One region of the Oceanobacillus sp. CAU 1775 genome, then DNA from elsewhere that is predicted to be linked to it. Evidence: predicted binding sites of a transcription regulator. Region 1 holds the regulator's gene; the other holds the start of a gene.

The links. Region 1 encodes LexA, which represses DNA repair genes until DNA is damaged. Its sites were predicted from a motif close to CGAACATATGTTCG; they were not measured.
Region 2: a site for LexA is predicted at 2,772-2,785, ahead of uvrB (excinuclease ABC subunit UvrB). Genes of this name have one in related genera too.

What each region holds. Positions count from the first base shown of each region.
Region 1 is NZ_JBTLRO010000002.1:262,624-278,589, forward strand. It holds gene acnA (aconitate hydratase AcnA) at 1-642, opposite strand, end outside; gene ACXYMZ_RS04565 (ATP-binding protein) at 864-1,982, opposite strand; gene ACXYMZ_RS04570 (DUF2621 family protein) at 2,184-2,723, shown strand; gene ACXYMZ_RS04575 (CcdC family protein) at 2,795-3,277, opposite strand; gene ACXYMZ_RS04580 (response regulator) at 3,315-3,686, opposite strand; gene ACXYMZ_RS04585 (cytochrome c biogenesis CcdA family protein) at 3,757-4,461, opposite strand; gene ACXYMZ_RS04590 (YneF family protein) at 4,678-4,902, opposite strand; gene sirA (sporulation inhibitor of replication protein SirA) at 4,955-5,401, opposite strand; gene tkt (transketolase) at 5,591-7,591, opposite strand; gene ACXYMZ_RS04605 (DUF896 domain-containing protein) at 7,692-7,925, opposite strand; gene ACXYMZ_RS04610 (YneB family resolvase-like protein) at 8,039-8,692, opposite strand; gene lexA (transcriptional repressor LexA) at 8,983-9,606, shown strand; gene glnA (type I glutamate--ammonia ligase) at 9,916-11,250, opposite strand; gene ACXYMZ_RS04625 (methionine gamma-lyase family protein) at 11,282-12,529, opposite strand; gene hflX (GTPase HflX) at 12,535-13,773, opposite strand; gene ACXYMZ_RS04635 (AAA family ATPase) at 13,796-14,701, opposite strand; gene hfq (RNA chaperone Hfq) at 14,831-15,052, opposite strand; gene miaA (tRNA (adenosine(37)-N6)-dimethylallyltransferase MiaA) at 15,092-15,966, opposite strand, start outside.
Region 2 is NZ_JBTLRO010000003.1:254,279-270,244, reverse strand. It holds gene uvrA (excinuclease ABC subunit UvrA) at 1-706, opposite strand, end outside; gene uvrB (excinuclease ABC subunit UvrB) at 715-2,697, opposite strand; gene ACXYMZ_RS07455 (ABC transporter ATP-binding protein) at 3,161-3,895, opposite strand; gene ACXYMZ_RS07450 (ABC transporter permease subunit) at 3,896-4,873, opposite strand; gene ACXYMZ_RS07445 (nitrous oxide reductase accessory protein NosL) at 4,914-5,390, opposite strand; gene ACXYMZ_RS07440 (right-handed parallel beta-helix repeat-containing protein) at 5,387-6,760, opposite strand; gene ACXYMZ_RS07435 (multicopper oxidase domain-containing protein) at 6,833-7,972, opposite strand; gene moaC (cyclic pyranopterin monophosphate synthase MoaC) at 8,503-8,997, shown strand; gene ACXYMZ_RS07425 (MogA/MoaB family molybdenum cofactor biosynthesis protein) at 9,022-9,531, opposite strand; gene ACXYMZ_RS07420 (molybdenum cofactor guanylyltransferase) at 9,538-10,122, opposite strand; gene moaD (molybdopterin converting factor subunit 1) at 10,132-10,365, opposite strand; gene fdhD (formate dehydrogenase accessory sulfurtransferase FdhD) at 10,393-11,211, opposite strand; gene ACXYMZ_RS07405 (FdhF/YdeP family oxidoreductase) at 11,224-13,575, opposite strand; gene ACXYMZ_RS07400 (hypothetical protein) at 13,701-14,174, opposite strand; gene ACXYMZ_RS07395 (HesB/YadR/YfhF family protein) at 14,348-14,641, shown strand; gene ACXYMZ_RS07390 (hypothetical protein) at 14,737-14,958, opposite strand; gene ACXYMZ_RS07385 (hypothetical protein) at 14,997-15,227, opposite strand; gene ACXYMZ_RS07380 (hypothetical protein) at 15,386-15,583, opposite strand; gene ACXYMZ_RS07375 (alpha/beta hydrolase) at 15,585-15,966, opposite strand, start outside.

The DNA of each region.
Region 1 (15,966 bases):
TGAGTCTGTACCAACAAGTGTATCTGGGAAAGCATCATACTCCCCATTTTCAGTTTCCAATCCGTGAACAACGTTTGCAATGTACTCTAAGTTAACTTGGTGTACAATACCTGTTGCAGGAGGAACTGCGCGGTAGTTATCAAATGCTTTTTGAGCCCAGTTTAGGAACTCATAACGTTCTGCGTTTCTTTCAAATTCGATTTCCATGTTTGCTTGTAGTGCATTTGTAGTACCGTATTGGTCAACTTGTACAGAGTGGTCAATAACTAGATCAACAGGAACCTCTGGATTAATCTTATCAGGCTCGCCACCCATATCTACCATTGCTTTTCTAAGTGAAGCCAAGTCTACTACTGCTGGCACTCCAGTGAAATCTTGTAAAATAACTCGGGATGGTTTAAAAGGTACATCAACCGCTTCTCCCTTATTTTTTCCCCAGTTAGCCAATGCTTCTACATGTTCGTTTTGAATTTGAAATCCGTCATGTTGACGAAGAACAGATTCTAAAAGTACGCGAACAGAGAATGGCAAGCGATCAACATTTCCTAAGCCTTTTTCTTCTAACGTTTTTAAATGATAATAATTATACTTTTTACCATTTAAATCAAATTGCTTTTTCGAATTAAATGCATCATTTCCCATGTAATTCTTCCCCTTTCGTTTGATACCATTATTAGTCTGTTATACTCTGAAAATAGTAAAGGTATAAATTTCATAAAATCTCTTCAAATAAAGACCTTTATCCTTATATTATAGGATTATACAAGAGAAAACAAATCATTAGCTATCACTAAGCTATATTAAATTTTTATGCTTAGTGATAACTTTTACTTATACATAAAAACAGATGGACGATTAGATTCTTATCGTCCATCTGATTTATTTTTAGTATATTTCGGTAAGGTGATTTCAAATGTACTTCCTTTACCCGGATTTCTATAGAATCTTAAGGAACCATTATGCTCTGAAAGTATATCTTTTGTGATATTCAACCCAAGCCCAGTACCTTCTTTCTTTGTCGTATAAAATGCTTCACCCAACCTTTTTGAGGAATCATCTGGTATACCAATTCCTTCATCACGCACACTAATATGAACATTTTCATCTAAAGACCTCGCAGCAACCGTAATTTCACCTGGGTTTTCCATTGCTTCTATCGCATTTTTAATTAAATTAATAAGCACTTGTTTAATTTGCGAAGCATTACAATAAATCTTTTCGTCTATCGGTAAATCAATTTTAATATGGATATCTTTTAATCTTGCTTGTGATTGTAGAAGTAAAACCACATCCCGAACCATTCTTAAAACATCTTCTTCTTGCCAATCTTCAGATGTAGGTTTTGATGCAACCAGAAGTTCAGTTGTAATCGTTTCCATTTTTTCAATTTCAATTGCCATAATTCTGTAGTATTCCTCTTTATACTGCACACCTGCTTGGAGTAGTTGTAAAAATCCTTTAATAGAAGTCAACGGATTTCTTATTTCATGTGCTATACTTGCTCCGAGCTGGCCGACTACTGACATTTTTTCAATTTGAAGCATTAGTTCTTGCATTGATTTGACATAAGACAAATCTTTTAAAGATGCAATATAATAATTCTCTTTTGAATGGTCATCAAAAAGTTTCTCTAATAAAACCTCGAATTGTATTTCTTTATTTTCAGAAGTACGTACGGGTATAATAAATTCTTTTTCTTTAACTGAACGATTGATAAAATTGCTTGTAATCTCTTTAACTATTTCACCTTCTATAATGTTTTTCCAATTTAAACCCAACCAATCATTCCTACTATAACCTAATAAGCGAATCATAGATTTAGAAATGAAACAGACTTCACCTATTTCATTCCAAACAATCGTACCTGCAGCTTGATTTTCTTCAATCCATTGAATAAAATTTCTTGGAAGATCTGCATAACTATCAAAGACTTGTCGTTTTTCCTTAAGATTATTTGTGGAATAAAAAGATTCTATACTCAATTCATCCTCTCCTTAATTTCTTTTAAAGAGTTTAAATATCCTTACAAGAAAAAATATCTAATTAATCGTGAAAGGCTATCATGTATGTATTGTCTTATTTTAGATACAATTATATGAAAGAAGTACTGGGTGCAACTGAAAAATTTGTAACTATCTACAATTCATTTTATAATGAGTATAGCTTCATATTACTACAACCATATGAAAAAACAATATAAATATTATAATAAATGCAACAATTCAATATTTATAAGAAATTGGGTGAGGTTTTTGGAAATTATTGTTGTTCTTTGGGGGTTCTTTTTAATTACGATTATGGGAATCGGCGGATTTTTTATGTTTCGCAAATTTCTAAAGCGATTGCCTAAAGAAGATGGAAGATCTGCAATGGACTGGGAAGAATATTATTTAGAAAAGTCTAAGCATATGTGGCTTAGCGAAGAAAAAGAATTATTAGAAGAACTTGTATCACCTGTTCCAGAATTATTCCGCGATGTGGCTCGCCAAAAGATCGCCAGTAAAATTGGTGAAGTTGCTTTAGAAAAGCATGAAAAAACAATTACACAAAATACATTGATTGAAGGATATATTATAGCGACCCCTAAACGGGACCATAACTTCCTTAGAAAGAAGCTGAGACAAAAAGAAATAGATGTTGCGCCATATGAGCATCTCTTCGAACTTTCGAAAGATAACTATCGAGAAAACTGGCAGGAAATTTATAAAAAAGTGAGAGAATAATTCTCTTATAAATTAAAAATGGGTCTAATCACTAAGTTTTAGTGATTGGACCCTTTTTTTTATTACGCTAATTATGTCCCAGCCTTTTCTAAAGTCATGCTTTTTCTTAGCTCTGTAAATTTATAAAGCATTACTAGTCTCCATGTAAGAATCATCCCAAATGCAAGGATAAAGAACATGCCACTAGTCTCCCCTAGAGAAATATGCGCGCCCACAATCAGTTTTAAAATTAGACGGACTGCTAACAAGCCAAATAAAATAAAAGGAAATGCTTTTGATGGGTTTAAATAAATCTCTCCATCACGTATTTCAAATTTGGAAATTTTAATAAGTATAATTGAAAATATAATACCAACAACAAATGACTCGATCACTTGGAGCCAAGAAATTTGAAATACTGGAAAAATAAACATCAACGCACCTGTACTCATAAATACTGGCGGCAATATAATTTTTTTAACAGTCGCTGGTCTTCTAGCCATCTTCATTCGGAAGAAAATCATCGCTGTAGCCATTACTACCGCTACCACCATGCTTGCAATACCCCATACCATGTTCAAATCACTCTCTCAAATCTATTCCATTTCTTGCCTATAATGTAATTCGGTCTAGAATACGATTTAAAGTCTCTAATACTTTCTTTTCGTTAAAAGGTTTCACAATAAAGTCTTTTGCTCCAGCTTCGATTGCCTCAACGACAACATTCTTTTGTCCGACAGCAGAACAAACGACGATACTTGCATTTTCATCAATTTTCTTTATTTCCCTTATAGCATCTATACCGTTCATTACAGGCATTGTAATATCCATTGTTACAATGTCTGGTCTATGTTCTTTATAGAGTTCGATAGCCTCTTCTCCATTTTCGGCCTCAGCAACTACCTCAAAGTCCCCATTTTCAAGAATAGAACTTAGCATTACTCGCAAAAACTTTGCGTCATCGACTATTAGCACTTTCGCCATTTTATTCCCCCCAGTACACTAAGTACATCTCTTTCTCTTTGATTCACTTAGCCAAAATTCCCCTACAACTTTAAAATCCATAGAAACCAAATAATCCAGCAAGATAAGATGTGAATGCAGTCATCCAGTCAAAGAATAATGCAATCCCCATTAGGATCATCACATACCCACCAAATTTAACGATTTTCTGACTATGTTTCTTGATCCACTTAAGTTTACCAATAAAGAACGCCATTAATAAGAACGGAATAGCAAAGCCAAGGATATAAGCAATCATCATAACCATACCTGTTTCCGGATTAGATACTGCTAATGAAAGTACAATTGCTAATATTGGCCCTGTACAAGGTGTCCAACCTAATGAAAAAGCGAGTCCAATTAATGCTGAACCAAGATAACCCGCTGGTCTATTTTTAAATTGAATCTTTCTGTCTTTCATTAAGAAATTAAAATTCAGTACTCCAACTATTACAAGTCCAAAGAAGATAATTAAGATGGCTCCCACTTGTCGGATGATATCTTGATACGTTAATAAGAATGAAGAAAATGCAGTTGTGTAAAAGCCTAGCATTATAAATACACTAGAAAACCCAATTAAAAAGAAAATAGTATGCAAAATTGCTTTGCGATTTAATTTTGTATTTTCATCATTTATTTCACTAATACTCATGCCCGTTATGTAAGATAAGAAAACTGGATACAACGGAAGAACACATGGAGAGACAAAAGATAAGAAGCCAGCTCCAAAAGCTAGAAATATATTTATTTCAGACATTATAATCCCCCTATGAAAGTAGTTTCACTTCATTTTAACAATAAATGGTGGGTCTATGTCTTTTTATTTATGACAAAAGGACAACACTTTCTACCATTTTCAAGTTATACATACAGTATATAGAAAATAAAAAGTGTTGTCCTTTTAAATGCTTTTGAAAACGCATAGTGAAAGTCCTTTACTATAAATAGTTTTGGACTTTTAATGGTAAATTATTTAATTCTTTTCGTTCTGATTATTCATTGCACGCATCATTTGATTGATTTTCTTTTGGCTCGGTTTTTGACCCATTTGCATCATCAATGTACGAAGCATTTGCTCATTAATTGGTGGATTTTTCTTTAAATAACTCATCATATATCTTCTTGCAATAAAGAAACCAAGAGCAATTCCTGCTATTAAAGCTCCTATTGCAATTAATACTACCCAAATTGTGCCCATACTCTGACTTTCCTCCTTCACGACTCTCTCTAAACAGTATATAAAAGAACGTCTAAGAATACAATATTTGTTTAATTTCTAAATAATTATTTTTATCTAAAGTTAACCAACCGTAGTCTTTTATTGTATTATTCACAACAAAAAAATGTAAAGGCAATCGACGGAGCATAGGAAATAAGAACTCCTCTGCTTCCTCTATTGAGTCACACGAGAACTCTAAATGTCGTTCGTCTTTATAAATCGATAAATGACCATTATTCCTATACATTTTTAAATAATTATCACGCTTGTCCCAATCAATTCCTTCATTTGTATATTGTAGACTTGAGGAAATTAAATCGAGTGTGAGTGGCTCTGTGATAAAATTATACTGTAGCTGTAGATAAGAAGGCTTACGGTTTTCCTTAAATTCCTTTAAAAAACGATATAGAATGCCTGTTTTATAATAGTAATGTGTAACAATTTCAGATCTAATACAGAAAACAGAATACGTATACATGAACTCACTCCTTTATCGTTCAATTATACGCAATGTCAAAAGAATATATTGTCATATTTTGAGATAAAAAATCACTAGTTTTGTCACATTAGCAATTATTATATACTTCATTAAAATATATTAGGCAGTTCAACGAAGAACTGCCTAATATAAAGCATTTTTAAAATTATATATGACTTGTTGAGAAAATTAATTATTAACTAGTTCTTCTAACTTTTTAACAACGTTTTCTACAGTAAAGCCATATTCTTCGACAACTTTTTCACCTGGTGCTGAAGCTCCAAATCGATCAATCGCAAGTATTGCACCTTCATCACCTGTGTATCGATCCCAGCCAAAGGATGCTCCCATTTCAATAGCTAAGCGCTTTTTAACTGATTTAGGAATGACACTTTCTCTGTAAGCTGCGTCTTGTTTTTCGAATCGATCCCAAGAAGGCATACTAACAACAGAGACGTCAATTCCTTTCTCTTTTAATTTCACCTGAGCTTGTGTAGCTAGTTGAACTTCACTTCCAGTAGCAAGTAACAGAGCATCTGGAGTTTCTTTTTCTGCTTTGCTTATTGTATAAGCCCCTCTTTTAACACCTTCATATGCAGCTGTTTTCGTACCTGCTAATGTCGGTAGGTTCTGTCTAGTTAAGACAAGTGCAGTTGGTTCTTCACTTGACTCTAAAGCTAATCTCCAAGCAGCACTTGTTTCGTTAGCATCTGCTGGTCTGATAATGGATAGACCCGGGAAGGCGCGTAAAGCTGCTAAATGTTCAACTGGCTCATGTGTCGGACCATCTTCTCCAACAGCAATAGAATCATGTGTGAATACATAGGTTACAGGCATTCTCATAATAGAAGCTAGGCGAATCGATGGACGTAAGTAATCACTAAATACGAAGAACGTTCCTCCATATACTTTTAATCCTCCATGTAGTGCCATACCATTTAGTGCTGCTCCCATTGCATGTTCACGTACACCAAACCAAATATTTCTACCACTATAATCTGCTTTAGTAAAATCTGCCTCATCATCGATAAGCGTTTTATTTGATCCAGCTAAGTCTGCACTACCTCCAATGAAGTTAGGGACAGATTTAGCAATCGCATTAAGGACTTCTCCTGAAGATGCACGTGTTGCTAAAGAGCTACCCTCTTCAAAACTTGGTAATGATTTCTCCCAATCAACAGGAAGCTCGCCATTTATTGCGCGTTTTAGTTCAGCTGATTCTTCAGGGTATTGTTCTTCAAATTGACTAAACATTTTATTCCAGTCAGCTTCTAATCCTTCAGCTTTTACTTGAATTTTCTCCTGAAAGTCTTGATAAACTTCTTCTGGTACATGAAATTCTTCATGCTCCCATTTGTAGTATTCTTTCGTCAAACCAACTTCTTCTGTTCCTAATGGTGCACCATGAGAATCAGATTTAGCTGATTTATTAGGTGAACCATAACCAATTATAGTTTTAATTTCAATTAACGTTGGTTGGTCAGTGTTTGCTTGAGCCTCTTTAATAGCTGAGCGAATTTCTTCTAAGTTATTTCCATCTTCTACACGGATAACTTGCCATCCGTATGCTTTAAAACGTTGCTCTGTATTTTCAGAGAATGAACGGTCTAAATCTCCATCTAAAGAAATATCATTCGAGTCGTAGAGAGCAATTAATTTACCCAAACCTAAATGTCCAGCTAATGATGCTGCTTCATGAGAAATACCTTCCATTAAATCACCATCACTTACAAGTGCATATGTGTAGTGATCAACAATATTAAAATTAGGTTTGTTATATTTCGCGCTTAAATGTGCTTCTGCCATTGCCATACCAACAGACATAGCAATTCCTTGGCCGAGCGGACCTGTTGTCGCTTCTACCCCATCTGTATGATGTACTTCTGGGTGACCTGGAGTTCTTGAATCCCATTGGCGGAAATTTTTAATATCCTCCATTGTTACATCATAACCAGATAAGTGTAATAAACTATAGAGTAGCATGGATCCGTGACCTGCAGAAAGCACGAAACGATCTCTATTAAACCACTTAGAATTTTTAGGATTGTGATTCATGAAATCTGTCCACAATGCATAAGCCATTGGAGCAGCCCCCATAGGTAATCCTGGATGTCCTGAATTTGCTTTTTCAATTGCATCGATTGATAATGTACGAATTGTATTCACTGATAGTTGTTCAATTGTTGACATGTAAATCTCCTTTCATTAACCCTTAAATATGTAACTACCTTCATTCTATAATGAACATGCGTTCTTCACAAGCGCAAGTATAGAAGGAAGGTAGTTTTGTTTAATGCTTTTTATTACGTTCTTGTAAATCTTTCACTTTCTGAGGTGTTACATCATTTCCGAGTGGATCAATTACTGTCATCGTTTTAAATTGATTCGTAAAAGAGCTACGAATATTACCAAGGTATTCCTCACGTAATCTTTTTTGTTCTATTTTTTCTTCTTCTGTTAATCCGTCATTTTTCGCTTTATTTGCCAATTCATTTATACGAGTAAGTTTCTCTTTTGCTAACATTAATATACCTCCTTTAATCATAAATCTTTTATTAGTATACCTGTACCCTTTGGATAATATAATATTCTAAAACCAAAAAAGACAAGAAATAAATCTTGTCTTCTATCTTACAACTAGCGAATCTCATTCTCAAGTATTTGGTACTCTTGGTAACGCCTGTGTATGGTAGCTTTAGATACATTATATCCGAGTCCATTTAATGTTGTAGCTATCTCATGAAAGGTTAATCCTTTTTCTCTTAATTGTATAATTTCTTGAAGTGGAACTTCTGCGCGCTTACGACCTGGTGCTTTATCTATATTCTTAAGATTTGCTTCTGGTCGATAACCTGCTTGCACTGCTTTTTTCATCCCACGTTTAATTTTCATATTTTGAATTTTACGTTGATATTCTTCTACGATCCCAACAATTTGTAAAACCATTGAATCCGAATCAGAAAGCTCTAACTCTCCGTTATGCATTAACGTATAAATCTTGATGCCTAATTTTTGTAGTTGATGGAATAAAGCGATTTTAGTGTTCCCTCTGCCTAGTCTAGTTTCATCTTGTATTAATAATCCATCTGCTTTTTCCTGTGAAAAATACGCAAGCATTTCAAAAATTCCTTCTCGTTCAATGTCAAAGCCACTTTGTTGTTCTTCAATACACTTCACAATCTTAAAATCTTGTGAGTTAGCAAATTCCGTTAATTCGAGACGCTGTCTTGAAAGAGAGGTTTCTTGTTCTTTTTTATCTGTACTCACTCTGCAATAGATGATTACTCTCAATTTATTAATCTCCTTTTATACTAATTTCCACTAGTAATTAAAGAGAAGTATAAAAATACTAGCATTAGACCGAATGCAACAAAATAAAATAGATCTTCTTTTGAATATTTTTTTAATAGTTTATTAAACATATGAATGCCCCCTTAGAAATAAAAGAACCTTTGTTCCTACGAACATAGTATCTCACGAACATACGGTCTTGTCAACTACTTTTAGAACGAATGTTTGCATATTATGGATAGAGATGGTAAACTATGTTTAATAAATCCTATGTGAGAGGTGTTTCAAGCATGACAAAATTATCAAAAAGGCAACAGATGATATTAGATTTTATAAAAAATGAAGTAAAAGCTAAAGGATACCCACCATCAGTTCGTGAAATTGCTGTAGCTGTTGGTCTTGCATCAAGCTCAACTGTACACGGTCATTTGGAACGACTCGAAGTGAAAGGGTTTATTAGACGTGATCCTACGAAACCAAGAGCGATAGAAATTCTTGACCCTACAGGGGAATCAAACATTCCAAAAGATCAAGCAAGATATGCACCTGTTATTGGAAAAGTAACTGCTGGTCTACCAATTACAGCAGTGGAGAATATAGAAGAGTTCGTGCCAATTCCTAGTTCAAGTTCAAATCCTGATGATAATCTATTTGTATTGATCATTGATGGTGAAAGTATGATAGAAGCAGGTATTCTCGATGGGGATATGGTTATTGTTAAACAACAAAGCACTGCGGACAACGGAGATATCGTAGTAGCGATGACAGAAGAAAACGAAGCGACGGTTAAACGTTTCTTTAAAGAAAAGGATTCCATTAGATTACAACCAGAAAACGCCACAATGGATCCACTATTCTTTGATAATGTCTCTATCCTAGGAAAAGTAATAGGATTATATAGACATATAAAATAATGGCTATGGTAAAGTTTGCAATTGATACTTCAGCAATTAAAAAAAGAAGCAGTAAATGAGCTTCGGAAATATACGAAGACTCCTGCGAGATGGAAAGCAACGGTGAGACCCCGCAAGTCGCCTGCGACTGAGGAGGCTCACCAGCCGCCTAAGGATGCGCGTAGTATATTTCCGAAGCGGGTTTTTACTCCTAACAACAGAATGGTTAATGAATTTATTCCCATACATATTCTTATAAGCGAGCTATTATAAACGAAACAAAAAATCTGCTACTTTATTTAAAAGTAACAGATTTTTTTAATTTAATTATTAGTATGATGTTAAATATTGTTCTCTTTCCCATGGATGTACCGTATTATTGAACATCTCCCACTCCATTTGCTTAGCACGCATGAAATGATGGTATAAGTGACTTCCTACAGCTTCAATAATAATTGAATCATTTTCTAACTCTTGAAGAGCCTCTTTTAGATTCGATGGTAAATCCCTTACTCCATTTTCATATCTTTCTTTACTTGTCATTTCAAAAATATTACGATCAACAGCCTCTGGAGCTACTTTTTCATTTTCAATCCCATCTAAACCAGCGGCTAATAACACAGACAATGCCAAATAAGGATTAGATGCAGGATCGACACTTCGAACTTCTACTCTCGTACTCAATCCTCTTGAGGTAGGAACTCTAAGTAATGGCGTTCTATTCGACGCTGACCAAGCAATATAAGATGGAGCTTCAAATCCTGGTACCAAACGTTTATAAGAGTTAATAATAGGATTTGTAATCGCAGTAAACCCACTAGCATGTTCTAAAATACCTGCGATAAATTGAAAGGCGTCTTTGCTTAAATTAATTTCATCTGATTCATCAAAAAAGACATTATTGCCATCTTTAAATAGTGACATGTTCACATGCATCCCAGAACCGTTTACACCATATAAAGGTTTCGGCATAAATGTTGCATGTAAATTATGTTGTCTTGCTATAGTTTTCACGACTAATTTAAATGTTTGGATATCATCCGCGTGTTTTAAGGCATCCGAATACTTAAAGTCTATTTCATGTTGACCAGGCGCACCTTCATGGTGGGATGCTTCAATCTCAAAGCCCATTTCTTCCAATTCTAGTACAATATCTCTCCGGCAACTTTCTCCTAAATCTGTAGGTGCTAAATCAAAGTATCCACCATAATCATTTAACTCAAGAATTGGCTCGCCTTTTTCATTTAGCTTGAAGAGAAAGAATTCTGGTTCTGTACCAATATTGAAAGTATCATATCCAAGTTTCTCCATCTTTTTTAGGTTTCTTTTTAAAGTATTACGAGGACAGCCTAGAAATGGAGTTCCATCTGGATTGTGTATGTCACAGATAAATCTAGCTACCTTACCTTTATTAGATGTCCATGGAAAAACGACAAATGAATCATAATCAGGGTATAAAAACATATCTGATTCTTCTATTTTTACAAACCCCTCAATTGCTGATCCGTCGAACATCATTTTATTATCTAATGCTTTATCAAGTTGACTCAGAGGTATCTCGACGTTTTTAATCGTACCCATCATATCTGTGAACTGTAACCGAATAAATCTTACGTTTTCTTCTTCAATTTTTTGTTTTATCATTTCTTTCGTTATTTTACTCATGTTATTAATCCCCTCCAAAAATTACTATACCCTACTTAATGGAGAGATAACCCTTTTGTTCAATAGTTTTTACAGCCTCTATAATTGCTATTTTCACATGAGCATAAGTTAATCCACCTTGAACATACGCAGTGTAGGGCGCTCTAATAGGTCCATCCGCAGATAGTTCAATACTTGAACCTTGAATAAATGTACCAGCTGCCATAATTACTTCACCTTCATATCCAGGCATTTCACTTGGATATGGGCTTACATAAGAATTAACCGGTGAACTTGCTTGTATGGATTGACAGAAGGCAATCATTTGTTCTGCTTTATCAAATGTAACTGTCTGTATTAAGTCTGTTCGCTTCATTTGATAATCAGGAGTGGTAGTTAGTCCAACTAATTCTAAAAACCGCGAAGTAAATATTGCGCCCTTCAATGCCTCGCCAACAACATGTGGTGCTAAGAAGAATCCTTGGAATAATTCTTGCAACATATTTAATGTAGCTCCACTCTCTTTGCCAAGACCAGGTGCTGTAAGTCTGTTTGCGCACTGTTCAATTAAATCTTGTCGACCAACAATATATCCTCCAGATCGCACAATTCCTCCACCTGGATTTTTTATTAATGAGCCTGCCATTAAGTCCACTCCAACATGAGTAGGTTCCTTTGTTTCTACAAATTCACCATAGCAGTTGTCCACAAATACGATAACATCCGATTTTATTTCTTTAACAAATTGAACCATTTCTTCAATTTCATCAACAGTAAAAGATGGACGATTATCATAGCCTTTTGAACGCTGAATACCGATAACTTTTGTTTTCTCTGTTATTGCTTCTTTGATTCCTTGATAATCTATAGCTCCACCTTCGAGAAGTGATACGTGTTGATAATCAATTTGAAAGTCACGCAACGAACCTGCAGTCCGCTCTCCTCTTATCCCGATAACTTCTTCCAATGTATCATAAGGCTTACCAGTTATATAAATTAACTCATCACCTGGACGAAGCACACCAAATAATGCAGTTGAAATCGCATGCGTACCAGAAACAAGTTGTGGACGAACTAAAGCATCTTCCGCACCAAAGACATCTTTATAAACACTTTCTAATGCATCTCGTCCCATATCATCGTATCCATAACCAGTAGTTGAATTAAAATGGCTATCACTTACTCTATTTGCAATAAATGCTTCGAGTACGCTTTTTTGATTTATTTCTACGATCGTATTAATGTCGTTTTTAATTTCTGCAATATCTTTTTCTGTTTGGTTTATTAATTGCTCTAACATGAAAATTATGACCCCTTTGTAATTTTGTTCAATAGATCTTCACTTTGAATATATCCTTTTAGAATATACTTATTGTTCTCTTCATCGAATTCTTTTTCTTCTATAAGTGATTCTCTTTCAATTAAATTTATAATTTTCCCTTGATCTGCATCTAGATGAAGTGTAAAAGGACTCCACTCCTTCTTCAGAACTTCTTCTATTTTTTCCACTGTTAGTTGTAAATCGTCTTCTTCGTATGCACTAATTAGTAAGTTGGGAAAATGTGATGGGAAAAATGGTTCCTGAATCAAATCTTTTTTATTATAAATATATAGAGTTGGAATATTGTGAGCATCTAATTCCTCAAGTAATTTCTTAACTGTTTGCTGATGTTGTTCTTGATCTATATGGGAACCGTCAACAACATGGAGCAAAAAGTCTGCCTCTGTTACTTCTTCCAATGTCGAACGGAAAGCAGCAATTAAAGATGTAGGTAAATCTTGTAAGAAACCAACCGTATCTGTAATTAAAGCTTCAAATCCAGAAGGCATTTTAACTTTTCTTGTTAAAGGATCCAATGTAGCGAATAACTTATCTTCTTCAAGTGAATCACTATCTGTCAAACGATTAAACAAAGTCGACTTCCCAGCGTTTGTATAGCCGACAATTGCAATTTGAAAAACATTATTATCTCTTCTTCGTTTACGGTACTGTTCTCTTTGTTTTACAATTAGTTGTAATCTCTTTTTAATGTCAAAGATACGTCCACGAATGTGACGTCTGTCGGTTTCAAGTTTCGTTTCCCCAGGTCCTCTTGTTCCAATACCAGCTCCAAGTCTTGATAATTCTATACCTTGTCCCCTTAATCTTGGTAATACGTATTCTAATTGAGCAAGCTCAACTTGGAGTTTACCTTCTTTTGTACGCGCACGTTGTGCAAATATATCTAAAATCAATTGACTGCGGTCTATAATTCTAACTCCTAAAGCTTTATTTAAATTACGCAACTGACCAGCAGACAACTCATCATTAGATATAACCAAATCAATTTCATTTTCTTCAATTTCATCTTTTATTTCTTGCAATTTTCCTTCACCAATATATGTAGCTGGATGAATAGAATTACGATTCTGTGTAAATATCGCTTCTACACTTCCTCCAGCTGTTTGACTTAAAGAAATCAATTCATCCAAGGATGTCTGAAAACGTTCATCTAATTGGTCTGGTTTTTTTACTGCTACTACTATTATCTTCTCTTCTGCCATGAAATACCTCCATTAGTATCATTTAATCATTTAGTTTAAAATCTTCTGCACTAAGATTGATTATATCTTCTGGTTGAAACTTTTCATTTTGTACCAACCGGTAAGCTTGCTGCCGTATTGCTTTTTCAACTATATTTCTTACTAAACGAGCATTCGAGAAATTCCTGTCGTTTATATTTTTCAGAAGGATAATCTTAAGCCTTTCCTCTGCAGCTTTTGTTAAATAGTATTCCCTATCTTTTACCATTTGCTTTGTGATTTTCATTAATTCATCAATTTTATAATTGGAAAAATCAAGAATAAAAGGGAACCGTGATTTAAGCCCTGGATTGATTCTTAAAAATTTTTCCATTTCATATGGATAACCTGCAAGGATCAAAATAAAATCATTATGGTGATCTTCCATGTGTTTTACCAATGTATCAATGGCTTCCTTACCAAAGTCTTTTTCGCCACCACGTGCTAGAGAATAAGCTTCATCTATGAATAGTATACCACCCATTGCCTTTTGAATTACAGCTCGAGTCTTTTGAGCAGTGGATCCGATATATTCACCTACAATATCTGCACGTTCTATTTCTGTAAAATGCCCTTTAGACAAAATACCTAATTCAACATATAACTTGGCAAGCTGTCTTGCAACAGAAGTCTTCCCTGTACCTGGATTACCCTTAAATAGCATGTGCAATACTTGTTTATTTGTAGAAAACCCTAACTCACTTCGTTTCTCATTAATTATATAAGTAGCATAAACTTGTTTTACAGTTTCCTTTATTTCGTCCATGCCAATAAAGGGAGCAAAAGTTTCCTCAATCTTTAAAAAGTGTCGATTAACATGCTTGTCGATAGAATTAGGATTCGGAGGTGCTTTCTCTTGTAAAATGATATTTATTCTTCCTTTTGCGTTCAAATTAATCGCTGAATCCACCGTTACCACTCCTTTGTCATGACAGTATACGTAATACTCATAGACTTGTGACAAATGCCTAGTGATTGATGGATTAAAAGCAGAAAGAAACGGATGCTAGTATGCATCCGTTCCCTTATCTAAAACTAATTATGCTTCTAAATTAACATTCTTTACTGGTGCGAATGTTGATATTGCATGTTTAAAAATCAATTGTTGTTTACCTTCTGTTTCGAGTAAAACTGTGAAGTTATCGAAAGCTTTAACAACACCCCTTAATTGAAAGCCATTCGTTAGAAAAACCGTGACCGAAATGTGGTTCTTCCTTAATTGATTTAAATACTGCTCTTGAATGTTTGCATTTTGCGCCATAGAACTTCCTCCTCTTTTCTCTCTATACTAATCTTAATTCTACTTCATTTTTAATATTCCTGCTATTTTTTGAATAATCATTGTAAACTTTTTATTTTTGCTTGCAGGTGTAACAGAATACCAGTCGATTTCTAGACGATTTCTGAACCATGTAAATTGCCTTTTTGCGAACCTTCTAGAATTGCGTTTAAGTAGCTCGACTGCATCTTCTAATTCTACTTTTCCTTCAAGATAAGGAATGATCTCTTTGTAGCCAATTGCGCGCATCGCCTGTGTGTGTTTATACCCTTTATTACATAAGGACTTTACTTCGTCAATTAACCCCTGATGAAGCATTAAATCAACGCGTTTATTTATCCGTTTGTATAATTCTTCACGTTCCATCGTTAAGCCAATAAAAATCACATTATACGGTGAATCAATCTGTTGTTCTTTTTCCCAATCGGTTTTTGTCTTTCCAGTTGATTGATAGATTTCTATTGCGCGAATCACACGACGGTAATTATTTGGATGAATTTTCGCCGCTTGTTCTGGATCAATCAATTGAAGGCGCTCGTATATTTTTTCTAATCCTAATTCTTCAAGCTCTTCTTCTAGTTGTTTTGTTATTTCTTCATCTTTTTTTATATCTGGAAAGTTATAGTCATATAGCGCTGATTGGATATATAAACCACTTCCCCCAACAATAATGGGGATGCGCCCTTTCTCAGAGATTTCTTCTACCAATTTTTGCACTTGGAGTTTGAAGTCTGCTACTGTATATTCTTCATCTGGATCCTTTATGTCTAAAAGATGGTGCGGAATTCCCTGCATCTCTTCGGGCAAAATTTTTGCAGACCCAATATTCATCCCTCTATAAACTTGCACAGAATCACCATTGATAATTTCACCATTAATTTCTTTTGCAAGTTCTA
Region 2 (15,966 bases), on a different contig from region 1:
TGATAACTCTGCCATCTCCTAATCTCAGTCCTGACTCTAAGGAGTCTGCAAGTCTTGATTCGATATTAGATTTAACAACAATTCGATCGATAACTACTTCTATCGAATGCTTTTTATTTTTTTCTAATTCAATATCATCACTTATTTCAAGCATTTCACCATCCACACGAAGACGAACATATCCTTCCTGACGAAGCTTTTCAATAACTTTAACATGCTCGCCACGTTTCCCAGAAACTACTGGCGCTAAAATCTGCATTCTTGTTCTTTCTGGATATTCCATCACACGGTCAACCATTTGTTGAACCGTTTGTGAACTAATTTCTATTTCATGAATCGGGCAAATCGCACGCCCGACCCTTGCGTATAAAAGGCGTAAATAATCATATATTTCGGTTACTGTTGCAACCGTTGATCTTGGGTTATTACTCGTTGTTTTTTGGTCAATTGCAATTGCTGGTGATAATCCTTCAATTAAATCAACATCTGGTTTATTTGTTTGTCCTAAAAATTGCCTTGCGTAGGCTGATAGAGATTCAACATATCTTCTCTGCCCTTCCGCATATATCGTGTCAAATGCTAGAGAAGACTTTCCAGATCCGGAAAGTCCAGTTACGACGACTAATTTATTTTTAGGTATCGTGACATCTACACTTTTTAAATTATGCTCTCTAGCACCTTGTACAACTATTTCCTTTGATTTCATATAGAAGTTCATCCTCCCGCTTTAAGTTCGAAAACAATATCTCGTAACTCTGCCGCTTTTTCAAAATCAAGTGATTTCGCAGCTTCTCGCATTTCTTTTTCAAGCTGTTCAATAACTTGCGGGCGATTTTTCTTCGTAACTTGTGAGAAGCTCGTAATTTTCTTCTCATAAGCTTCCGAATCCTCGGCAGCAACAGTTGCTTGAATAATGTCACGAATTTCTTTCTTAATCGTAGTTGGTGTAATATTATGTTTCTCATTGTATTCCATTTGTATTTTACGACGACGAGTTGTTTCATCGATCGCTTTTTGCATGGAATCGGTTATTCGATCAGCATACATAATAACTCTACCTTGTTCGTTACGTGCTGCACGCCCCATCGTTTGGATGAGTGATCGTTCGGAACGTAAGAAGCCTTCTTTATCTGCGTCTAAAATAACTACTAACGACACTTCAGGAAGATCAAGACCTTCCCTTAGAAGGTTAATCCCAATTAGTACATCATATTTTCCTAAACGTAAGTCTCGAATAATTTCAATTCGTTCAAGTGTTTTAATTTCAGAGTGTAAATAAGAAACCTTCATTCCTAACTCTTTTAAATAATCTGTGAGGTCCTCAGACATTTTTTTCGTAAGCGTGGTTACTAGCACGCGTTCATTTCTTTCTGTACGTTTATTAATTTCTTCAATTAAATCATCGATTTGTCCTTCAATTGGCCGTATTTCTATTTCAGGGTCAAGTAACCCTGTTGGTCGAATGATTTGCTCCGTCATATCTGGCGTATGTTCAAGTTCATACGGACCAGGCGTAGCTGAAATATATATTAATTGATTTGATTTCTTTTCAAATTCTTCAAATTGTAATGGACGGTTGTCAAGTGCAGATGGCAAACGAAAACCATGGTCGACTAGGACTTGTTTTCTAGCTTTATCTCCATTATACATTCCACGGATTTGCGGTAATGTAACATGAGACTCATCAACAACAATAAGATAATCTTCAGGGAAAAAGTCCAATAGTGTGTAAGGTGTTGCTCCTGATTCTCTTAGCGTCAGATGGCGTGAATAGTTTTCAATCCCTGAACAAAAGCCCATCTCACGCATCATTTCTAAATCGTAATTTGTTCGTTGTTCGATACGTTGTGCTTCTAATAATTTATTTTCTGCTTGAAATTCTTTTAATCTTTCTTCCAGTTCTTTTTCGATATTTTTAATGGCAATTTTCATCTTTTCTTCCCCAGTAACGAAGTGGGAAGCTGGGAAAATTGCTATATGCTCACGGTCACCGATAATTTCTCCAGTTAACGCATCAACTTCACGAATTCTGTCAATCTCATCGCCGAAAAATTCAACTCGGAGACAACGTTCTTCTCTTGATGCTGGAATAATTTCTATAGAATCTCCTCGCACACGAAAAGTACCTCTTTGAAAATCAATATCATTACGTGCATATTGAATATCAACAAGGTCACGAAGAAGTTGATCTCGATCCTTTTCCATTCCCATCCGTAGCGAAAGTACCTGACTTCGATATTCTTCGGGATTACCTAAACCATATATACAAGAAACACTTGCAACAACAAGAACATCTCTACGTTCAAATAAAGCAGATGTTGCTGAATGTCTTAATTTATCAATCTCATCATTTATACTTGCATCTTTCTCAATGAATGTATCTGTAGAAGGTACATAAGCTTCTGGTTGATAATAATCATAGTAGCTGACGAAATACTCTACTGCATTATTTGGAAAGAATTCTTTAAACTCACTATATAATTGTCCTGCTAATGTTTTATTATGAGCAATGACAAGTGTCGGTCGATTAATTTCTTGAATAACATTCGATACGGTGAACGTTTTACCCGTCCCAGTAGCACCTAGCAATGTCTGATGGTGTTGACCATCTAGAACCTTTTGGACGAGTTCATCAATTGCCTTGGGCTGATCACCGGCTGGCTGATAATGTGATACTAACTCAAACTTATTTTCCACAAGCATTGCCTCCGTTCCTAACTAAAATAACTCTTTATTATTTTAACACATATAGAAAAATAACTTAAGAAAAACGAACGCATATTCGATATTCATTTTGCCCATTGTGACAAAAAATTAAACAAAGTCAATCGTACCAGGCGTTTTAATAGTTTATTTAAAAACACGCTATTATAGAGATTTGCCCATTAATAATGGAGAAGACTAAATCAGCTTCGGAAATATACGAAGACTCCTGCGGGAAGCAAGGCAACGGTGAGATCCCGGAGCGCGCATAGCGTGCGAGGAAGCTCACCAGCCGTCCGCGGAAAGCGTAGTGTATTTCCGAAGCGGGTTTTTCCTCTTAAAAGAATTGAAAATGAATAGCACTGTATTTATATATTTACCCAAACTAAAAAGCATAACACCTTCTAACTAAAATTAAGGTCTTATGCTTATCGATTAGATCTATCCTTATATAAAATCAATTCGCTACTTCCAATTCATCTTTAGATTCTAGATCCTCATCTACCATAGATAGGAAAACTTCTTCAAGTGTAGAGCAGCCTGTCTCTGCATAGATTTCTTCTAGCGTTCCGGCAGTACGTATTTCTCCTGCAAAGAGAATAACAATTTCATCACAAATCTCCACGACGTCTCGCATGATATGACTAGATAGAATTACTGTTTTACCTTTTGCTATTAAATCTTGTAATATCAGTTTAAACTGGATTACCCAATATGGATCAAGACCATTTGTTGGTTCATCCAGAATGTAAATATCCACATCTGCTAAAAGTGTTTGTGCTAAGTTTACTCGCTGAGTCATCCCTTTAGAGAAGGACCCTACTTTACGATTACGATGTTCCCACAACCCAACAACCTTTAAAACTTCAGAAATCTTTTCTTTTTTAGCACCTATGAAGGATGCATAATAATCAAGCACCTCCACTGGAGTTAGTTCCGTATGAAAGTTCATATGGTCAGGCATATATGCAAACTCTTTTTTGGATTCGGTATTAAATTGAACCTTACCGCTTGTGGCCTTTTCAATACCAGTTACGATTTTGATTAACGTACTTTTTCCAGCACCGTTACCACCACAGATAACGACACATTTTCCCTTCTTAATTCCAATGTCAGTTGGCTGCAATACTTCTTTCTTACCGTAACGTTTCGATACGCCAGTTATTTTTAGAGCAATCGTTTCGTTTCCCATTTATGCCACTCTCCTTTTTAGTACAAAAACAGAGACGACTAGCGATATTAACATAATAAGTGCTAATGATAAGAAGAAATAAATATTTAGTTGACCACTTGCTCCCCATTCATTAATAATTAAATATTGTGATCCGAATATATAATTTGCACCTAGTTGGTTAATTGCCCATACACGAATGGACTCTACAGGATTTGCCAAGATTAATATGAATAATGTGGATAACTTTTGTCCATGTGGAATGAAATCCACAATCGAAAAGATAACAAACTCGTAAATAAATACGAGGAAACTCCAAGCAAATAATGCGAGTGATAAACCTTGCATCCGTGTAACTGCGTACGAACCAATCATAATTGCTAGCCCAGAGAATACGAAGATGATAAATAGGTTTAGCGCAAGGAAAGCTCCAAACATTGCGGCATCTTGTAAGGCTCCCATGAAATACAAGATAATACCGAATATCCCGTATGACATTCCTAGTGAAATCATTAAAGTAATCACAATAGAGAAATATTTACTGACTAAATAATATCCATTAGACATTTTATATGTTCGGTATAAAGAGAATCGACCTTCTTCTTTGTCAGCAACGATGGAGTTCGTCCCTAATATCAGACAGATAATTGGAACAATCCAGAGTGCTAGGTTAATTAACATTGCAATGGAACGACTATATGCATTCGTAAGTGTCATTTCTGATAAACTTCCATCGGCATTATAGACGGATGAATCATCGACAATCTCTTCTAAACCGAAGTATGCTGGATCTAATTCACCTACTGAAAACTCATAGCCACCAACTGTTCCTTTATTTTCTACTACTGGTATTGCTGTACTTTTAGCTGATTCAATCCCATAGAAGTATAGTAAAAAGGATAGTCCAATAAACAGGACGAACAAGCTCAATAACCACTTACTTCGCAATAATACTCGGATTTCCATTTTTAACATCGACTGAAACATGGATAGCTTCATTGTCAGCCCTCCTAAGCAAATATATCACTTTTTTTACAATTTAATGGTGACCGTCAGAATGTCCACGGTACCAATCTTCTAATTCGCTTACATTAATATCTTTTAACGCATCTGTTGAAATAACTTCACCGCTGCCATGTGCCGTTGCTGCTTCTTCTGAATCAAAAGCAATAAATCCATAACTCATTGGCGTCTGAATCGTCTCATCATGTACGAAATATGCATCTGCCATATCAATCCACTCGCCAGAGCCACGATCTACAACATAGGAAACAGCTATTTCATCGTCTGTTTCTTGGAAATAAACCAACATACAGCCAATATCATCAAAAACTCTTGGTGTTCCATCTTCTAAAATAACTTGTGTTGCTGAATCTAAATCTTCAATTCCCATATGACAGGTATAACACTGATCCGTGTCTATAGAAATATCTACCGGTTCATGCGATGTCCCCCCGCAGGCAGCTAATATACCTATTAATCCAATGAGTAAAATTGATAGAAATAACTTTCTCATAAGTACGTCCTCCTTGTTAAGTAGATTGTGAACAAACTAATTGCAATGACAGATGTAAATAATGGAATTAGTATTACTGGATTTGTAAAGCCCATTTGTTTGTTTTCAGGTATAATTACTTCGATTTGTTGTTCGATTACTACTGGTTCAGAAAGTGAAAACTCATCGATAACATGTGTATCTGATTCAATGTGTGTATATTGCTCAATTGTATTCCACAGTCGCACTGTCGGACTATCGAAGAAAATCTGTAAGAATGGTTCTCTTTCGATCATTTGATAGAATACATCCCCACTTTTATAAGCAAAATCATTTAAACCATCATCTTCTAAGTCTAATATTTCTTGATCATCCCAATAATTACCAGCACCCAAGAAGTTAAATTCATTTTTGTTCTCTGGAATCGTAACTACTTGTTGCGTATTTTTCGTCATATTATTCATGTAAAACTTATTATTTATTGCACCTTTACCTAACTCAATTCCTCTAACGTTTTCAGTAATTTCATTTCGAAAAACTTCGTTACGCTGTGCATAACCTAACCGAATACCTCGCGCATTTCCACGAATAATATTTCCAGTAATCGTTGAATCAAATAAATCATATCCAAAGATCCCTGATCCATCTGATGTTGTATTCAAGTGGAAATAATTATATTTGATAATAATATTTTCACTTTGCATGATCATGCCACCGTTATAACTACCTCTTACTTCGTTATGTGTGATGACGACATTATCCGAGTACATCGTATGGACACCATATCTTGCATTAATAAACCGGTTATAACTTACTTGTGCAAGTGATGAATGGGAAATCCAAGCACCATCCTGCGTGTTATACGTTTGGTTATGTGTGACAATTGCTCCGTCACCCTCAATGACATAAATTGCATAACCATAACGTTTACTACCAGTTAGTTCATCCCAACTTGAGATAATATTTCCTGTGATGATATTTCCATATCCTTCTCGAACAAGGACTCCGTGGAAAACATCATGGATGCGATTATTCTTTATTTCATTTCTGTCCCCGCGAGAGAAGATACCTGCTGCATCCGTTCCCCCACCTTGAACATTTAAGTTTTCAATAACTACATCATCTGCTTCAATTGTTATTGTATATCCAGATTCTGGCCCGATAACATGAGCTTCATCGTCTATTCCTATTAACGTAATCGAATCTTTAATAATAAAGTTTCCATGATACTCTCCATCTTCTAAAAGGATTGTATCTCCATCCTCCGCTTGTTCTAATGCTGTGTGTAAAGAGTTAGTATCTGTAACTGTGATTGCATCGCCATCTGCCAAAACCATACTAGGAATGAATAAGAAAAAGAATATCCATACCAATCCAACCTTCATTTTCATCTCATCACCTCATAGATAACCCCTTCTTAATACTTGAGATTAAGAAGGGGATATTTGAGTTATTTATTCATATTAATGACTCATCATTGATCCGCCTTCAGGGCCACCTGATTCGTTTACAACAATTGTTCCTACCGCACCTTTCGATACGTGGTCAAATTGGTGTGTTACGAAAGAGTATGAACCTGCTTCTTTAAGAGTAAACTCTACTACTGCTCCACCACTTGCTGGAAGCATTACTGTCTGCATACCTTCTAAGTGGTTGTACGGGTTTCCATCTAGATAAACATCTTCCATGATAGAACCAATTACGTGGAATGAACTTACTTCATTAGGACCAAGGTTGTTGATATACATACGAATCTTCTCACCTGGTTTTGCATAAAGAACTGTGTCTGGATCGTTTTCTGTTAGAGCTGTAACTGTACCATTACTATTCGTACCATCAAAAGTATAGCCATCAAATTCGTTGTCATCTAGATATTCAAGCGTTTTAGCAGAGAATACTACTTGACGTGGGGGCATATTCATCATGTTCGTTAAGTCGTTATATTTGTACCATTCGTTTTGCAAGATTACAAACTCGCGGTCAACTTCATTATCTGTAGGGTAGCCATCTTTAGGCATTACGATAATTGCACCATGCATTCCGTTAGCAATGTGTGATAGAACTGGGTCTGTCGCACAGTGGTACATGAATACACCAGGAGAGCTAGCTTGGAAACGGAATGTTCCAGTTTCGTTTGGCTTCACGTCAGCAAATCCAATTGTCGGATCTGTATGCACTGCGTGGAAGTCCATACTATGTGGAATTGCTGGATCTAGGTTGTGTAAAGTAAAGTTAATCCAGTCTCCCTCTTGAACTACTAGAAGTGGTCCAGGAGCTTCACCGTTAAAGTTCCAAGTTTTATACTCAATACCAGGAGCAATTTCAATGTCAGTAATTTGTGTTGTCATTTCAATGTTTACTTCGTTCTCGCCAACTCTTTCCATTTTCACTGGAACAGGTTCTTGGTTTAAATCTTTGTGAGGCTCAATCGGCGTGTAATCCACAGGATCTACTTCAAAACTATAACTACTATTCGGTGCTGCAGCATTTGCAGAAGCATTTTCTTCATTTACTTTTCCATTTTCAGCCGTATCACCACAAGCAGATAACAACAGAGCGCCAGCGACTAAACCAACAGCAACTAAATTCATCTTCTTCTTCATCATTTTCCTCACCTCATAAGTTTATTTTTGTTATTTTACATTAGATAAGGGATTTATCTTTCTCCCATCCAATCAATAACTTGGTCTCTTGATGTTATCTGCCTGACTGAATGGTTTGTTATATCTTATCTATGGTTCTAGTATAAATCCTAACCAAGATCCTAAGTGTGATTTACATCACTAATTTATGTTAGTTTATGAACAAAGTATGTCTGAATGAGGCATTGTAAACACTATGATTATAGTGTTTACTTGTCCTTTTCCCAAGTTATTAATTTGTGATGAGTTTCACAAATTTATCAGGTAGTTTTTACTATGATTGTAGTGAGAAATTGACCCGTCAATGCTCAAAAAGTCTTATAAAATTATTCTTCACTTATTTTCTTCAGAATTATGGGAAAAATCGTCTTAAAAATAGAAAAATGACTTAAAAGTTGATCTCTATACGAACACAAATCTTGATAGCTTAGATTTAAAATAATACACTGGAAACGAAAGCAAGAACAATATGAAACAAAGGAATGATAAACATGGGGAAGTTTACACATTTTGATGAGCAAGGCCGAGCGAGAATGGTTGATATCTCAGAGAAACAAGAAACTGCAAGGGTAGCTATTGCCAAATCAGGTGTTAAAGTAAATGAAGAAATCTATAAAAGTATTATCGAACAGAAAAACAAAAAAGGCGATGTTCTTCAAGTTGCACAGATTGCTGGAATTATGGCCGCCAAACAAACAGCTAACCTTATACCAATGTGTCATCCAATTCCAATTAGTGGTGTTACTATTCATTTTGATTGGGTTGCAGAGAAAGAAAATACCTACGAATTAGAAATACGTGCGGAAGTAAAAACAGTTGGAAGTACTGGAGTTGAAATGGAGGCATTAACGGCTGCTTCTGTTACAGCATTAACCGTTTATGATATGTGTAAAGCAGTAGATAAAGGCATGATTATTTGTGAAACATATCTCTTAGAAAAAACTGGTGGGAAGAGTGGAGACTTCAAAAGAAAACAGGAAAACTAATTGAATCATGTTTTCCTGTTTTCTTTAAATATCTTTTTGTAATTCTCTTACACCATGTGTTAATTCAGGTAAAATTAACTTTTCCATTGCAAGCTTTACCGCGCCTGTTGAACCAGGAATTACAAAAACGAGACGATGATTAATTGTCCCAGCAATCGCTCGTGATAGAATGCTTTTGCTACCGATATCCTCTTGATAGCTTAACATGCGAAAGATTTCGCCAAACCCTGGTATCTCTTTAGAAAATAAAGGCTTCACAGCTTCAATCGTTACATCCCGAGCAGCAATTCCTGTACCGCCACTTAAGATTAACGCATCTACATCTGGATTTTTTACTAGTAATTTTACTGCTGCTTTAATAATCTCATGTTCATCAGGAACAATTTCATATGCGGTAACTTCATAATCTTTTTCTCTCAAGTAAGTTTTTATTAGCTTCCCGCTTTTATCCGTACCTTTATCTCTCGTATCACTAATGATCAAAACTGCGCACTTCACCTTTTTTATCCCTAAATCCCATTCTTCATCATGCATGGCGAATTAACTCCCATCATTTATATATCGTTCATACTCACTTTGTAGATTTATATTAATAAATGAATCTAGTTCTGTAAAGGATTTATAAGCTGTTTGTGTTTGGTTAAGGAGTGCTTTTATGGATAAACGATTTTCTTTTAATAACTGTTCGATAACTTCTTTAAGTGAATAATGATATAAGGCAATTAATGGTTGTTCATGTTCATCTGTAACAGCAATGATCGCTTTATTCTCGTCGTTGATTTCCTTCATTAACTCTATATAAATATCTTCTGTAATAAAAGGCGTGTCTACTGGAGCAACTGCATACCATTCTGCTTCTACCATAGACATTGCAGTATAAATCCCTGCCAAAGGACCTTTCCCTTTATATGAATCTATATCATTATAAATAGGAACTGTCGTCTTCTCACGAAATAAGCTTTCTAACTTTTCATTGGTCACGATAACGACTGGATCAGCAATTTTATTCAGTACATCCAAGGAATATTGAAAAAAATACTTTCCATCTTTTTTTACAAATGCCTTTGGTTTCCCGAATCGTCTAGAATAACCACCAGCAAGTAAAATTCCAGCTATTTTTTTCATATTTAATGCTCAACCACCACTTACTGGAGGAATAAAAGCAACGGTATCTCCTGCTTGAATTACGTCTTCGTCATTGGCGTATTCTTCATTAACAGCTGTCATTACTTTTTGTAAATTTAAGTTTGGATAATCTTTTTCCAGAATGGATTTTAGATTGCTGACATTTGTTTTATTTAATGTAAGGTCAAGTGCATTCTGTCCAACCTTCTCTTGTAGTTCTGCAAATAATAATACTTTAATCATCGTTGTCCTCCTATGAATATATGAAAATTACACACTACTTTTTGGTGTATTTGATTCAATATCACTAATTCTTTCGGGATAGGTGTAGATTGTCATTTGATCTTTTCTTGCAAAACCGATAATGGTGATTCCTAAATCGAGTGCAAGTTCAACGGCCAAATCGGTTAAAGCAGATTTTGACAGAATGAGTCCAATCCCCATTTTAGATGCTTTTAATAGTACTTCAGAAGATACTCGACCACTAAAGACAAGTAGTTTGTCTTTCGGTGAAATTCTTTCCTGTAACATAGCACCGAAGATTTTATCAAGTGTATTATGTCTTCCAATATCTGTTCGTACCATTAATAATTCATTTGTATTGGCAAGTGCAGCGTTATGAACACCGCCAGTCCGAGAAAATTCGGTGGAGTTATTCATTAGTTCCTTCATTAAGTGTAAGCATTCAGATGTTGAAATTTGTAGCCTACTTGTAATTGTCCTTGCCGTCCGAGCATCACTCTTGAAATAAAACTGTCTGCTTTTTCCGCAGCATGAACCAATGAAACGACTCGAGTGATCATAGCCTGTTGGCTCAACTGGATTCACTAATTCAACATGGGCAAAACCAGTATACTCATCGATATGAATCTTCTTTACTTCCTTAAAGGTACGTATGACACCTTCTGCAGCAAGAAAGCCTACCGTGAGATCTTGTAAATGATTTGGTGAACAAACAATCGTTGCAAATTCATTGCCATCAACCATTATCGTCAAAGGAAACTCAGCAGCGATTTCCGATGTCATTGTTTCTTGATGTTCTCCTTTAATCCGAATCGTATCTAGTTTCATATTCTCTAACTTACGCATTGGGATTCCTCCTCAACTTGGCTCGAGTTCTAACTCTTCCACTCGCTTTTCGGCATATTTGGTATCCTTATGAGCATAAAAACTTTCTGCCTTTTCAATAATGACTGATGTATTATATTCCGGTATTCCTGCATGCTCTTCATAAACACCCTGTGGTAAAACGACATTCCCCTCTGGCCAATGAAGTTCCACATTACCTTTACGAATATCTACAAACTTAGCATTCCCTTTATGCATCCCAAATTGATTGTAAACGACAATGGGATCACCTTCATTAATGTCATGAACCTTTGCATCCTCTGCGTTCATTAATACATCATCACGTTCAGCCTCATTAAATGGATCGGTTTCCGCATAAATCATCGAATTAAATTGTTTGCCACGTCTAGTAGTTACATAGAATTGTCCTTCTGGTTTCCGTAATTCAGGTATTTCTACAGTGATTAAATTACCTTTTCCATCTGGTGTAGGGCAAATTCCATCTTCACAAAGCCATGCTCCGCCCCATTGGAAAACATCACCTCTATTTTTTAAATGTTGAATTCCATCGTAATTAGGATTAGCAATCGCGATCTCTTCTCGAATCTGTTCAGCGGTCGAGAAATTTACTTTCTCAAATTCTTCTGGCTTTACCCGCCTAGCAAGATCAACATAGATTTCCCATTCACATCTCGCTTCTTCAATTCGAGGTCCTTTAATTTCCGGAGAAAAATAGACCATTCTTTCTGTCGAAGTTGAAGTTCCACCACCGACTTGTTCATATCTCGTCATTGCTGGTAATACAATTACTGCTTCTTTTGCATCCGCTAAGGTTGATGTATTCAATATGATATCTTGATGCACACGAACATCTATATTTTCCAAGCAACGTTTCACAAATTCGGGATTTGGCATTGTTTCTAAAAAGTTCCCACCTGAAAGATAATATAAAGATAGTTTTCTTTCGTGCTCTTCTGGAAGCAAGGCGTTTTCTAAAGACACACCAACAATATCACCCTGCCATTTTGGTATTTCAAAACCCCATATTTTCTCTACACGTTCACGGTTTATCGTGTCCATTCCACCGCCTGGCAGCACAAACGGATCTGCACCCATTTCACCTGAACCTTGCACACCAGAATGCCCTCTAATTGGCATTAAGCCACTATGTTCTTTTCCTAAAAACCCTTGTAATAATGCAAGATTAGCAACTTGAGAGATATTATCTGTACCAAAGCGGTGTTGGGTTAGACCCATTGACCAAACAAATACCGCAGAATCTGATTTTGCCAAAAGCTCTGCCAGCTCTAACATGCGCTCTTTCGTTATTCCTGAAGAGTCTTCTAGCTGCTCCCAATTATAACTTTTTACCTTTTCCCTAAGTTCATCCAACCCATTGACATGTTCTGCAATAAATGCATGATTTAATGCTGAGCCTGGATTAACTTCTTCCATCTCAAACCAATGTTTGATAATACCGTGCATAAATGCGATATCTCCACCAATATTGACTTGATACACATCGTCGGCAATCTTCGTACCAAACAATGCAGATTCTGGAATGGAAGGAACCCAATACTCATCCATTGCCGGTTCATGATATGGATTGATAATAATAATTTTAGTACCTTTCCTTTTCGCTGCATACATATATTTCGTTGATACAGGCTGATTATTCGCAGCAACAGATCCCCAAAACAGTAAGACATCTGTACCAATCCAATCTTTATAATTACAAGTAGATGCGCCAACTCCGATTGAGCGAGTTAAAGCTGTTTTCGATGGTGAATGACAAATTCTTGACGCGTTATCGATATTATTGGTTCCTAAAAAACGCGCTACTTTTCCTAAAGTATAATAGACTTCATTTGTGATACCTCTTGATGTTGAATAAAAGGCAAAACGTTTAGGATCGAGCTTTTTCATTTTACCTGCAACTCTATCCATTGCCTCATCCCATGACAATCTCCGAAACTTTCGATCACCAGGCTCACGAATCAATGGATATGGAATTCTGCCCAGCTTTCGCAACTCTGTACTCGATAATTTTTGAAGTTCATCAATATCTTGAAAAAGATCTGATTCCTTAATCGCTGGCATCGTGTTTAATCGAAGGACATTTAAACGTGTCGTACAAAGATGAACCCCTTGCAATGTCTGATCCTTTAATCCAGAAACACCTAACGCACAGCCATCACAAACCCCCTGCGTTAGAATTCGCTTTGCATATGGAAGATTATCTTTATTTTCCCAAACAACTTTACCCATATCACGAATATGATGTGGTTTTACTTTTCCTAAGCCAAAAGGAACTTTACTGACCCATAAGCTTGTGTCTGGTTTCGTCGGTAACTTCATTGGTCCACTATGCTTTGTCTTCCCCAATCGTAACCCTCCTCATATATGTTAGAGTGTCGAATTGCTCTACACTTGCTTTATATTGGTAATAATTGATTTATCTTAATTTTAGTACAATTATGACCTAATGTAAACGGATTCAAGTGCATGTTCTAGAAAAGAACGGTGTGGATGACGATAAAGAAAAACAGGGTGAAACCAGTATAGAGATGTATACGCCTTTTACGACCGCTTGGGAGGTATAGTCTGAGCCAGCCACTTATTACCATGGTCAGTAAAACGAAGCTAGCAGCAATGCCACTCAGCATTTTCCAGCTTGATGGCTGAAAACCATATGTATCAAAAATAACCCAAGCATGAGCAATAATGAAAAGAAGAGAAATCGTACCGACATAGCGATGAAACGGGTAAATTTTCTTCGAGATCTTTGCGAGTCTTATCTTTTTTGAACGTTTCTCCGTTTGACGAATGGTCGAAAAAACTGCGTGCCTTGTCCAATTAAAAAGCACTAAGAAAAGACCAACCAGCCCGAGAATAATATGTAATGGTAAATCAATAAAACTATAATCAATAGATAAAAGTACAATAAGAAATAATAATATATTGATATATAACCAAATACTCAAGAGATCACCTCTTCTATGAAAGATAAAACTTTCCAGTGGTTTAATCATACAAATAGCAAGGGTAATATACAAGAACGTATAAACACTTTTATAGGTAATATAAAAAGGTTATGCTAAACTAACGTTAGATGAATTCAGCTGAGAGGAGGTTACAGAGATAATCTGTAAACGCCATGAATATTACTGTAACTGAAAAAGCACATGAATGGTATATAGAAGAGATTGGACTTAAAAAAGGTGATGGCATCCGATTTTTCGGGAAAGTCTATGGAAACACAGAAGTACATGAGAACTTTTCTGTAGCAATTAATGTCGGTACGCCAAATGATCCTCTAGCGACTTTAGAAATCGATGGGATTACTTATTTTATTGAAAAGAGCGATGATTGGTTTTTTGAGAAGTATGATTTTAAAGTAGATTATGATGAAGAATTAAAAGAAGTGAGTTATCATTTTTTAAGTGAATGAAAGTAGATAACTTCAACTGAAGAAAATAGCTTTTAATATTTAAAGCATCGTAGCCGTAAACTTGGCTTTCGATGCTTTTAGTTATAGCTGCTTATCTACCCGCCCACAGAAAAATTCCATACAACTAGAAAAATACTAACGACTCCCCAAAGGGTACACCCCGCTATCCACCAAAGAATCGGTTTAGAAGCTTCAATATCATACGTAGTATCTTCTTTTATAAAAGCGAGCTTTCTTTCCATTGTCTTTTTCATAGAAACAAGAGTTGCAAAACCAATGATGATAAATGCTAGTGTAAACCAAAGTAATCCGTTCATATTTATCACACCTTATTCAAATTTATTCCTAATCGTTACTAAGCGAGAAACGTATCAATAGACATGAAAACAAAAAAAAGAGAAATTGCTATCGTTACCCAGCCAAAAGTTTTTTGTCCTTTACGAATATCTCTTACACCTACCACAAAAAAAGTTATACCTGCAAGAAAGTATAGATGTGGAAATAAAGTAAAATCTTCAGTGAACAGCCCATATAGTGATAATGAAATTACTGCGGTGGTTAGAATAATTTGTATTATTTTTAACAACTAAACCCTCCTTTTACTTGAGCTCTTTTAGGACTAAATACAGCTCTTAGCCGTTCTCCTAGATTAATTTATCTGTTTCAAGCACAGGATATGTATTCCTACTTTTTATAATTATTATAACTACTTATTAAAATATATATTTTAGATGAGATGTAATATTAATACTTATTTTTTATAAGTTCCATCATATAAAAGATTAATGAAATTAAAAAGGAGAGCAAAATGACAATTATCGTTCCGAAAATATAAACAGCTGTTTCAGGATAATCTCCAACACCGAAAATAAAACCTAAAATAAAAAATAGAAGCACGCTAATTAAAGTTGATAAGACAAAAATACTTATAGATTTCCCCATCTTATTCCCCCGTCGACATCATCTCGTTTACTCTAGAACCTTTTGTTATTCTCGTATCAATTAAAAACCTCTTTAAATCTTCCATTGGAAAATTATTATTCCAATGAACATAATGCCCACCTTTTACTGCAAAATATGTTATTGGCAAATCATAATCTTTTAGTTTTCGCATATAGCGTTCAGTGTTTCTATATTCTTTTTCACTTACATTTTCGAATGTACCATAGACTAAATAGGTGGGAACCTTAACGTTTCTTAACATCCGCGGCAAGTTAAGGTTATAGTAACCAAACATAAGATTTAGACCTTCCACTGAGAATTTAGCTTCCTGCCGTAATGCTTTTTTTATGTATAAATTTTCTTCAATGGATAATTGTTTACAA